One region of the Paenibacillus sp. FSL H3-0333 genome, then DNA from elsewhere that is predicted to be linked to it. Evidence: predicted binding sites of a transcription regulator. Region 1 holds the regulator's gene; the other holds the start of a gene.
The links. Region 1 encodes Rex, which represses fermentation and respiration genes when NADH is low (regulators of the CRP and FNR family bind a similar motif). Its sites were predicted from a motif close to TTGTGAAATATTTCACAA; they were not measured.
Positions count from the first base shown of each region.

Region 2: a site for Rex is predicted at 3,164-3,181, ahead of adhE (bifunctional acetaldehyde-CoA/alcohol dehydrogenase). Genes of this name have one in related genera too.

Region 1 is NZ_JBBODG010000001.1:3,272,223-3,277,874, forward strand. It holds gene dinG (ATP-dependent DNA helicase DinG) at 1-1,668, shown strand, start outside; gene MHH78_RS14360 (redox-sensing transcriptional repressor Rex) at 1,807-2,457, shown strand; gene MHH78_RS14365 (amidohydrolase) at 2,447-3,748, shown strand; gene MHH78_RS14370 (cell wall elongation regulator TseB-like domain-containing protein) at 3,778-4,299, shown strand; gene MHH78_RS14375 (aminoglycoside adenylyltransferase domain-containing protein) at 4,498-5,259, shown strand; gene MHH78_RS14380 (hypothetical protein) at 5,485-5,652, shown strand, end outside.
Region 2 is NZ_JBBODG010000001.1:3,018,355-3,024,006, forward strand. It holds gene MHH78_RS13110 (carbohydrate ABC transporter permease) at 1-245, shown strand, start outside; gene MHH78_RS13115 (carbohydrate ABC transporter permease) at 247-1,119, shown strand; gene MHH78_RS13120 (ABC transporter substrate-binding protein) at 1,252-2,721, shown strand; gene adhE (bifunctional acetaldehyde-CoA/alcohol dehydrogenase) at 3,257-5,652, shown strand, end outside.

The DNA.
Region 1 (5,652 bases):
AGCGGACGGGGCGGCGATTTCTGGGAGACTGTTTCCAGTGATACCGACTCCTGCCTGGGACGCGCCTGTCCCTGGTTCCGCAAATGCTATTACCACCGGGCCAAGCATGAAGCCGGGATCTCCGATGTGGTGGTCACCAATCACTCCAAGCTGTTCGCAGATGTCAAAGCCGGGCATCAGCTTCTTCCGGCGTACGACCATCTTGTTATTGATGAAGCCCATCATCTGGAGGATATTGCCGGCAAGCATCTTGGCATGCAGATGAAATATTTCACATTCGCCCATACCCTCACCCGTCTCTATAAAGATAGCCGTAGCGGGCAGCTGCCTGCCCTCCGCCAGAGTCTGCAGTCTTCAGGCAGTGAGCAGGCCTCCGAATGGAGCGGCGTGATCGACCGGATCTATCCAGATCTGCTGACGGTGAAGGAGTCCTGGGATGCGCTTAGTGACAGGCTCTTCAGCCTGCTGCCCGAGCGCAGCGATGCCGGAGCCGGTGAAGCAGGCCAGCTGGTGGCACGCCTGCAGCCGGGCAAGAAGCCGAAGGATTGGGAGGAGCTGGCTGCCCTTGAGAATACACTGAACCTCAGTCTGAGCGATATCATCCGCAAGGGCGACAAAATGCTCAATGAGATGCGTGACACGGACAGCCAGTCCTCCTCAGACAGTCTTGTGACTGATATCGGCGGGTTATTCAAGGATCTGGCATCCATTAGAGAGCAGATCCGCTTCTTCATGAGTCTGAACGATGAGAATATCGTGTATTGGCTGGAGGGAAGCGGCAATTATAAGGGCAAGTCGCTGCAAATGTATGCTGTTCCCGTAGATGTCAGCACCCAGCTCAGGGAGCTGTTCTTCGATAAGAAGAAGAGCATTATCCTGACCTCGGCCACCTTATCCGTGGATAAATCCTTCCAGTTCATGATCGATAACCTGGGTCTTGGCGAGGCTGCCGAGCAGAGGCGTCTGATGACTGCACTGCTTCCATCGCCATTCAAGTATCGTGAGCAGGCTCTCCTGGTCATTCCCCGGGACTTCCCTAGCGTCAAGGGAAGTATAGGTGATGCCCGCTTTGTGGACACCCTCGTGCACTCCCTTGCCGAGACAGCTGTAACAACACGGGGGCGGATGCTGGTGCTGTTCACCTCCTACAAGATGCTGCGCCAGGTGTATGAACCGCTGAAGGAGGCGCTTGCCTCACAGGATATCGCGGTGCTGGGACAAGGCGTGGAAGGCGGCAGCCGGAGCAAGCTGATCCGCCGCTTCCAGGATAGCCCGGCTTCGGTCTTGCTGGGTACCAGCAGCTTCTGGGAAGGGGTGGATATCCCGGGAGAAGCATTGACCTGCCTGGCGATTGTCAGACTGCCGTTCCAGCCGCCGAATCACCCGCTGGCAGAAGCGAAGTCGGAGCTGCTTCAGGCACAGAAGAAGAATCCGTTCATGAAGCTGTCCGTGCCGCAGGCCGTCATCCGCTTCAAGCAGGGCTTCGGGCGGCTGGTCCGCACGGCGCAGGACCGGGGCATCGTAATTGTGTACGATACCAGAGTCATTGAATCGCATTACGGAAAGTACTTCCTGTACTCGCTCCCCGGTCCCAAGATGGAGCATATGCTCACCGAGCAGATGGTCCCGAGAATTGCCGAATGGCTGGATGACGGCGGGGTTTCCTAATTCATCTGCTATTGCTATTATTAATAAGTCATGATTAACCTGAAGATCCGTTCCCGCCTGCCCTGCCACTCCGGCAGGCGGCGGGGCACGGTTGCTATAATTGTACGGGTCTAACACAACTTTTAAGGAGGAGAATACATGAAATCGGATAAAATATCGGAGGCCGTCGTGCGCAGGCTACCAGTGTACCTGCGTTTCCTGAACGATCTCCAAAAACGTGAAATCTCCACAGTCTCTTCCCAGGAGCTGGGCCAGAAGCTTGATCTGAATCCCGCCCAGATCCGTAAGGATTTGGCTTATTTCGGTGATTTTGGCAGAAAAGGCATCGGCTATGATGTATCTTATCTGATTGAGAAGATCCGCCATATCCTGAAGCTTGACCAGCAAATTAATGTTGCACTGGTTGGAGCCGGTAATCTCGGTCATGCCTTGTCAAACTACAACGCTTACTTAAAGGATACGATGAAGATTACTGCCATCTTCGATGCCTACCCGCCGAAGGTGGGCCAGCAAATCAACTCGCTGGTTGTGCAGCCGATGGAGGAGCTAAGCAGTACAATCCGTTCGCAGGGCATCCGGATCGGGATTATTACCGTGCCCGACAGCGAAGCCCAGAACGTAGCTGATATTCTTGTCGATTCCGGTATCGAGGCGATTCTGAACTTCGCACCGGTTATTCTCAAGACGCCTGCCAATATCCGGATTCATGCCGCAGATTTCACCACAGATCTGCAGAGCTTGGCCTATTATTTGCATGATGGAAAGGATGAGGCTGAAGATGAGCAGTAAGATCACGATAATCAAGAATGGGCACTTCCTGGTTCCGGGCAGTGACAAGCCGGTTCTGAGCGGGTACATGACCCTGGAGAATGATTTGATTACTTACATAGGTGAAGCTGAGCCAGTAGTGGAGGATGGCGCACAGGTCGTAGACGGCAGCCGTCTGCTGTTCATGCCTGGTCTGGTCAATACCCATGGTCATACTGCAATGTCACTGCTGCGCGGATACGGCGACGATATGGTGCTTCAGTCTTGGCTGCAGGAGAAGATGTGGCCGATGGAAGAGAAATTCACTGGTGATGATGTATATTGGGGAACCTCGTTGTCCGTGCTGGAGATGCTGAAGGGCGGCACAACCACCTTCCTCGATATGTATGATCATATGGACCGGGTAGCGGAAGTGACCGAGCAGTCCGGTATTCGTGCGGTGTTGATGCGCGGCGTAATTGGGCTGTGCCCGGAAGAGGTACAGCAAGCGAAGCTCGCTGAGGCGATTGCTTTTGCCCGTAACTGGCACGGCAAGGCTGACGGCAGAATTACGACCATGCTCTCACCGCACGCCCCGTACACCTGTCCTCCAGAGTTTTTCATGAAGTTTGTGCAGGCTGCCCATGATCTGGACCTGCCAATGCACACCCATATGTCCGAGACGCGCCATGAAGTGGAACAGAACGTGGCCGACTACGGCCTGCGTCCGGTCGCACATCTGGAGAAGCTCGGAATGTTCACCCGTCCTTCGCTCATTGCCCACGGGGTTCATCTGAACGATGAAGAGATCGGGATTCTGGCCCGCCATAACGTTGGCGTGTCGCATAACCCCGGCAGTAACCTGAAGCTGGCCAGCGGGGTTGCTCGTGTTCCTGAACTGCTGAGAGCCGGGATTAAGGTCTCCCTGGGTACAGACGGCGCGGCAAGCAACAACAATCTGGATATGTTCGAAGAGATGAGGCTGGCGGCTCTGATCCACAAGGGCGTAAGCGGTGATCCTACAGCGGTACCGGCTCCTGAGGCGCTTCTGATGGCTACGGAGTACGGGGCGCAGTCTATTTTCCTAAGCGGGGTAGGCCGGCTTGCAGCAGGAATGAAGGCCGACTTCATCGCACTTGATATTGACCAGCCTCATCTGCTGCCGCATACCGATCTGCTCTCCCATGCCGTATATTCGGCAAGTGCCAAGGATGTAGAGCATGTATGGGTGAACGGCCAGCAGGTTGTGAAGCATGGACAATGCCTGACACTTGATGAAGAAGCCATCCGCCGCAAAGCACAGGAGACGTTCGAGAGCCTGCTTAAACGGTAATTCAGGGGAACGGGAAAGGAAGCAGCGTGGTGAAGAAGAAGAGGGGAAAATGGATCTGGCTGGGGATTACCGTGGTGCTGCTCCTTCTGTTCGGACTAAGCCAGTTCTATGCCTACATTATGAAGGACCAGTGGAACGAGCGGAGTGAGGCCAAGGAGCTGGCCCGGGCGCGTGCCGGACTAACAGAGGTAACCAAGGCCCAGAAATCTGTATGGAATGAGAATGAGATCTACTGGGTGCTGACCGGTAAAAATGAAGCAGGGACCGATTTGATGGTGTGGGTCCGTTTCACCTTGGAGGGCAAGCCTGCCGGAGGCGACAACGACCTGTATGCTGAGGAACTGAGCAATGGCACCTCAGAAGAGAAAATGCGCGGAATCATAGCCGCTCAGCTGCCGGACATTACGATCGAACGGCTGCTGCCCGGTGTATACAACGGGGAATATGCCTGGCAGCTATTTTACAAAAAAGACGGGCGATTCTATTATAATTTTTACCGCTTCAAGGATGGCAGTGCCATTGGTGAGGGGTACAGTCTGCCGAACCGTTAAGCGGACGGCCAGGCTTGGATTATAGGAGAAGTGGGAGATACAGTGATACTGTGCTCCCGCTTTTTTTGGTGTATCCATAAGAGTAAAGAACAGGTTAGAGCCGTTCATGGGCTTGAGAGTATATACGGGTTGCAATACCATTCATGTATATTAGATCAGCCACAGGAGACGGAATTTTAGACAGGGGGAATTGATAATATGGAAATTTTGTCCTATTTGTATCAGGCGGTGGATCTGTTCAAGGAGGAGCTGGGGGAGAATCTGTCGGGAATTTACGTGCATGGCTCACTGGCGATGGGCTGTTTTCACCCCGATACCAGCGATATCGATCTGCTGATCGTCGTACATGACAAGCTGCCCGCAGAGGTCAGTCATAGACTTGCCAGTCGTATTGTAGCTTATCATGACAGTCTGCCGAATAAGCGCGGAATTGAACTATCTATCGTCCTTAAGACATACCTGCGCAATTTTGTGTATCCTACGCCTTTTGAATTTCACTTTTCGGAAGCACATTTAGAGCGGTACAGAACTGATGAGAATTATCTGTGCGGCGGCTTTGAGGATGCTGATCTGGCGGCGCATTTTGCAGTAGTCTACCATCGCGGGTTTATCTTGTTCGGGGAGCTGATCCGCGAGGCCTTTGCGCCGGTAGACAACAGGTACTATCTGGATTCCATTATCAGGGATATCGATGATGCGCCGCAGAATATTAAGAAATCACCGGTGTATTACACACTGAATCTATGCAGGGTACTCTATTATATGCAGGAAGGTCATGTTTCTTCCAAGAAGGAAGGCGGGGAGTGGGGGCTGCAGCAGTTGCCTGAAGTCTATCACGGCTTGCTTAGACAGTGTCTGAAGGAATATAGCGGTGCGGCAGTCGCCGAAGGCTATGAACCGGGCGAATTAACTGATTTTGCGGAATATATAATGGCTGAAATCAAGCGGACTCCGAACTAAAGATTGGCCGGGCAAAAATGATAAGCGCATGAAACATCCAGAAATTAGTATCAAAAATTTTAAATATATTCACAACTTTATGTAAAATCGTATATACACCTATGATATACTACTACTTGTACTAAGACATGCTAAAGAGCATGTCAGTCTCGGAAGGGCGCTAGACACGCTGGCTGGTCTTTATTATAGAGTTATGCTCGGTCATTTTTGAGAGGAGGACGTTTCTTGAAACTGCGTCTTATGCCTGTACTGCTAACGTCTCTGCTGTCTGCTGCATTATTGTTTGGTGGCTGGTATTCCTACCGTACATTCGCGGTACAGGAGCCGCTGCAGAAGCTGGTATCATCCTACGAGGGAGTGAAGGATTCCCATATTACTATTAAACGCAATGAG
Region 2 (5,652 bases), 250 kb from region 1:
TGCGCAATCTGATTCTGCTGATGCTGATTCTTCAGGTGATTGCCACCTCTCAGGGCTACCAGTCACAGATGGCCTTGCTGGACGGGGGGCCGAACAATGCTACCCTGACGTATGCGCTGCTTATTGTGAAGTATGCTTTTACCAGACTGGATTATGGTACGGCGACTGCGCTGGGGATGCTGATGTTTGTTGTTCTGGGCGGTTTGGGCATTCTTCAGTTCAAGCTTAACAAGGAGGACAACTAGCATGAAGAGCGCAGACAGAGGTATTCTCTCGGAGCATGACCTGAAAAAGACCAGCAACAGGGTGGTCTACGGAATTATGGTGCTGTTCATTGTCCTGATGATATTCAGCATGCTGTACCCCATCCTCATGACGATGTTCAACGGGCTGAAGTCGAATATCGAGGTCAATTCTTTTCCGCCGCATTTTTTTCCGCAGGAATGGCATTTCGGTAACCTGAAGGATGCGCTGGATTACATCGATCTGGCCATGTTTCTGCGGAACACGCTGTATATTTTTGCAGGGAATATGGTCGCCACTCTATTTGTACTGGGACTCGCGTCCTTCAGTATCTCACGGATGAATGTGCCTTACCGCAAGGCCTTCTATTTCTTCTTCCTGATGACGCTGTTCATTCCGGCCACGAGCTATATGATTCCGAACTTTGTCAATCTGAAGGAGCTGGGCCTGCTCAATCAATATGCGGCCTTCTGGCTGCCGGCAGGCGCGAACACGTTCTTCTTCCTGCTGCTTAAGAATTTCTTCGACGGGATTCATCCCGAGATTCTGGAAGCCGCACGGATGGACGGGGCTTCGGAGCCGAGAAGCTTCTTCACCATCGCGGTGCCGCTGTCGGTTCCGATTTTTGCAACACTGGCGATCTTCATCTTCTCCACAGCCTGGAATGACTGGTTCTGGCCGTCGCTGGTCATGCATAGTGAGGAGAAGTATACGCTCGCTACCGCCATCTATAAGTACGTTATCAATGTAAAAGCGCTGAACACGAACATCAAATTCGCAATTCTGTTCATTGTCTCTCTGCCGCCGATCCTGGTGTTCCTGGTCTTCCAGAAGTTCATTATGCGCGGAGTTTCATTGTCTGCGGTCAAAGGCTAAGCAGGAAGGATGAGGTCCGGTAGAGATCGTAAACCTGCACATGAAGGGGATATAAATACACCTCGTTTGTAAACGGTTTCTCTTTTAAGATGAATTTGTAAGCTCATTATGATATGGAAAAGGGGAGTTACCATGCGTAAAGTTTCCAGCGTATTCGCCTGTCTCCTGGTCACGGGGACCTTATTGTCCGCTTGCGGCGGCAATAATAACGGCAACAAGCCGGCGGCTGACGGGGGAGAAGCGACACCTGCACCAGCAGCGACCCAGGCGGCGGAAGAGTCAGCCACTCCGTCTGCAGCACCGGCTGACGATATCACCCAGAGAAAGGTAACAATCAAAATCCACTATCCTACGCCTGACCTGACCGAGGTGAGAGCGCAGGAGGATGACAAAATCAAGCGGTTCCAGGAAGTCTATCCGAACGTGGAGATCGTCAAGGACGACTGGCAGTATAATGTAAGCGAGATCGGAGTGAAGATGGCTGCGAACGAAGCGCCAACCTTCTTCAACACGTATGCCACCGAAGCCAAATTCCTGATTGAGAAGGGCTGGGTTGCCGACATCACCGATCTGTGGAACAACTATGAGTTCAAGGATCAGATCAATCCTGTGCTGCAGAACCAGTTCATCATTGACGGCAAGGTGTATGGGGTTACCCAGAAGGGTTACGTCACTACAACAATGATCAACAAGAAGATGCTGGATGACAAAGGTGTAGCCGTACCTCCAATGGATTGGACCTGGGACGACATGCTGAACACAGCCAAAGGAGTGGCCGATCCCAAGAAGGGGATCTCCGGGATTGCCCCGATGGGTAAAGGCAACGAAGCCGGCTGGAACTGGACCAACTTCCTGTTCGAAGCAGGCGGGGAGATTCAGAAGATTGAGGGCGGCAAGGTGGTGGCCACCTTCAATTCCGAAGCTGGTGTTAAAGCGCTGGACTTCTATAAAAAGCTGAGATGGGAAGCCAAAGCGGTTCCCCAGGATTGGGCGCTCGGCTGGGGCGATGCGGTAGGTGCCTTCCAGCAGGGCCGTACCGCGATGGTGATGGCCGGATCTGACGGTGTCATTGAACAGGCGCTTAATCAGGGCGGGTTCAAGCCTGAGGATGTGCTGACCTATCCAATGCCTGCGGCTGAGAAAGGCGGCAAGCATACCGGTGTTCTCGGCGGCGACTATCTGGTCATCAACCCTAATGCCAGCAAGGATGAGCAGGAGATGGCCTTCCGTTATATTACCTTCGACTATTTCTCGGATAAAGGCCTGGAAGCGCTCGATGCCATTCTGCAGCAGCGCAAGGCGGACGGCAAATACTTCATTCCGCCGCTTCTTGATTACTATGCTGCCGATTCCGACTTCGGCAAGAAGACCAAAGCAGTGTATGACAAATACTCTGATATTGTATATCAATACAATACAGATATTATGGCTCTGCTCGACGGCAAGCCTGAGGCGCAGTACAATACCCAGGACTACTATGCAACCATGTCCAATGTCATTCAGGAGCTGTTCGCCAAGGAAGGCACGGACTCCAAGGCCCAGCTTGATGCAGCAGCCGCAACCGTACAGAAGAAATTTTTCGATACCATTAAGGTAGAGTAGCCTGGGATGTCTCTTTCTAGACTTAGGGGAAGAGATGAATAAGGGGGGCAGCAGAGATGCTGTCTCTTTTTTTATAAAAATATAAGAATTTATAGGTTGCACACGATAACTTATCCTTCTATTTCTCGCTGAAACGGTACCGTCCTTTAAAAGGACGGCAAAGCCGTTTCCACTTGGCAGAAATTTATATTTATATTCACCGTCAGAGTGAGTCTGTAGAAAAGCGACGGATGAACCGAAGTGGAGGCTTGGCATTCATGAGCAAAATTCCCGAAGCCCAACCGGCATTTCAAGGCAAGATGGGCCATCAACGCTGCAGACTATCGTATTTCGTTCGCAGAATAGACAAATATTAATTAAATATTACATATAATGTGGAAAAAATACCGGTAAATGATCGAATGAAAGCGCTTTGAAAACAACTCAAAAAAAACTTTAAACTTTGTGAAAGATTTCACTATACAAGGTGAAAAGGATGTGCTAAGATAAATGTATAGAAAGAAACAACCTAAAAATTGACAGGAGGACGAGGGAGATGGCAGTTAAAAACGAAGTCGCCGCCCAAGTGAAACAAACCACCGCTGAAGAGTATATTCAGGTTTTGGTGGATAAAGCAAAGAAAGCCCACGAAGCGTTCATGGGCCTGGATCAAGAGCAGACAAACACAATCGTTCATGCAATGGCGCTGGCCGGACTCGACAAGCATATGTACCTGGCAAAACTGGCTGTTGAAGAAACAGGACGCGGAGTATACGAAGACAAAATTACAAAGAACATCTTCTCCACTGAATATATCTGGCACGGTATTAAGTACGACAAGACTGTAGGCGTTATTGAGGATAACGCTTATGACAGCTTCCAGAAGATTGCTGAACCAGTCGGAATCATTATGGGTATCACACCGGTAACCAATCCAACATCCACCACGATGTTTAAGGCTTTGATTTCCGCTAAGACACGTAACCCTATTATATTCGGTTTCCACCCGTCAGCGCAAGAGTGCAGTGCGGCAGCAGCCAAAATTCTGCATGATGCAGGCGTAGCAGCAGGCGCACCTGAGAACTTCATCCAATGGATTGAGCTTCCTACGATGGACAAAACAAACGCACTGATGAACAATCCGGACGTTGCACTGATTCTGGCAACCGGCGGATCGGCAATGGTCAAGGCAGCTTACAGCTGCGGCAAACCGGCACTCGGCGTAGGCCCTGGTAACGTGCCTGCCTTCATTGAGAAGAGTGCTGATATTGATCAGGCTGTAACAGACCTTATCCTGTCGAAGACTTTTGATAATGGTATGATCTGTGCTTCCGAGCAGGCAGTTATCATTGAAGAAGCCATCTTCGATCAAGTGAAAAAGAAAATGATTGCAAACGGCTGTTACTTTGTGAACAAAGAAGAAGCAGCTAAGCTGACCAGCGGCGCAATGAACGTAGAGAAATGTGCAGTTAACCCGGCTATCGTTGGCCAATCCGCTGTGAAGATCGCTGAAATGTGCGGCATTCAGGTTCCTGCCGGAACGAAGATCCTGGTAGCTGAGCTTGAAGGTGTAGGTACTAAATATCCATTGTCCGCTGAGAAGCTGAGCCCGGTTCTGGCTTGCTACAAAGTGAAGAATGCTGACCAGGGTATCGAGCGCGCAGCTCAAATCGTTGAATTTGGCGGCATGGGCCATAGCTCGGCTATCCATTCCAACAACGAAGAAGTAATCATGAAGTTCTCCAACCGTCTGCAGACCGGACGTATTCTCGTCAACTCGCCATCGACTCACGGCGCAATCGGCGACATTTACAACACTAATATCCCTTCATTGACACTGGGCTGCGGATCTTACGGACGCAACTCGGTATCGCAGAACGTCACTGCAATCAATCTGATCAACGTGAAAAGGGTGAATCGTCGTACCGTGAATATGCAATGGTTTAAAGTACCTGACAAGATTTACTTCGAAAAGGGAGCCACTCAGTACCTGGCCAAAATGCCTGATATCACACGCGTTGCTATCATCACTGACCCAGTAATGGTTAAACTGGGGTATGTTGAAAGAGTTGAGCACTATCTGCGTCAGCGCCAGACTCCTGTAGCGATCGAAGTGTTCTCGGAAGTTGAACCGGATCCATCGACTACTACTGTAGAAAAAGGTACAGCTATGATGAACAGATTCCAGCCGGACTGCATCATCGCACTCGGCGGTGGTTCCCCAATGGATGCTGCCAAGGGCATGTGGCTGTTCTACGAACATCCGGATGCAGACTTCAACGGCCTGAAACAGAAGTTCATGGATATCCGCAAACGGGTATACAAATTCCCTAAGCTCGGCAACAAAGCGAAATTCGTTGCCATTCCAACCACTTCGGGTACCGGTTCTGAAGTAACATCGTTCGCAGTTATCACAGACAAGACAACAGGCAATAATACCAAGTATCCGCTCGCTGACTATGAGCTGACTCCAGACGTAGCAATTATTGACCCTGAGTTTGTCTACAGCCTGCCTAAGACTGCAGTTGCCGATACAGGCATGGACGTATTGACACATGCTATCGAAGCTTATGTATCTGTAATGGCCAGTGACTATACCGATGGTCTGGCAATCAAAGCCATCCAACTGGTGTTCCAGTGGCTGGAGAAATCCGCACTGCAAGGTGACAAGCTGGCCCGTGAGAAAATGCACAATGCTTCGACGCTTGCCGGTATGGCCTTTGCCAACGCGTTCCTGGGGATTAACCACAGCTTGGCACACAAATGGGGCGGACAGTATCACACTGCACACGGCCGTACCAATGCGATCCTGATGCCGCATGTTATCCGTTACAATGCCAAGAAACCTACGAAGTTTGCTTCGTTCCCTAAATATTCGCACTTTGTAGCTGACGAACGGTACGCAGAAATCGCCCGTATTCTGGGATTGCCTGCACGCACTACCGAAGAAGG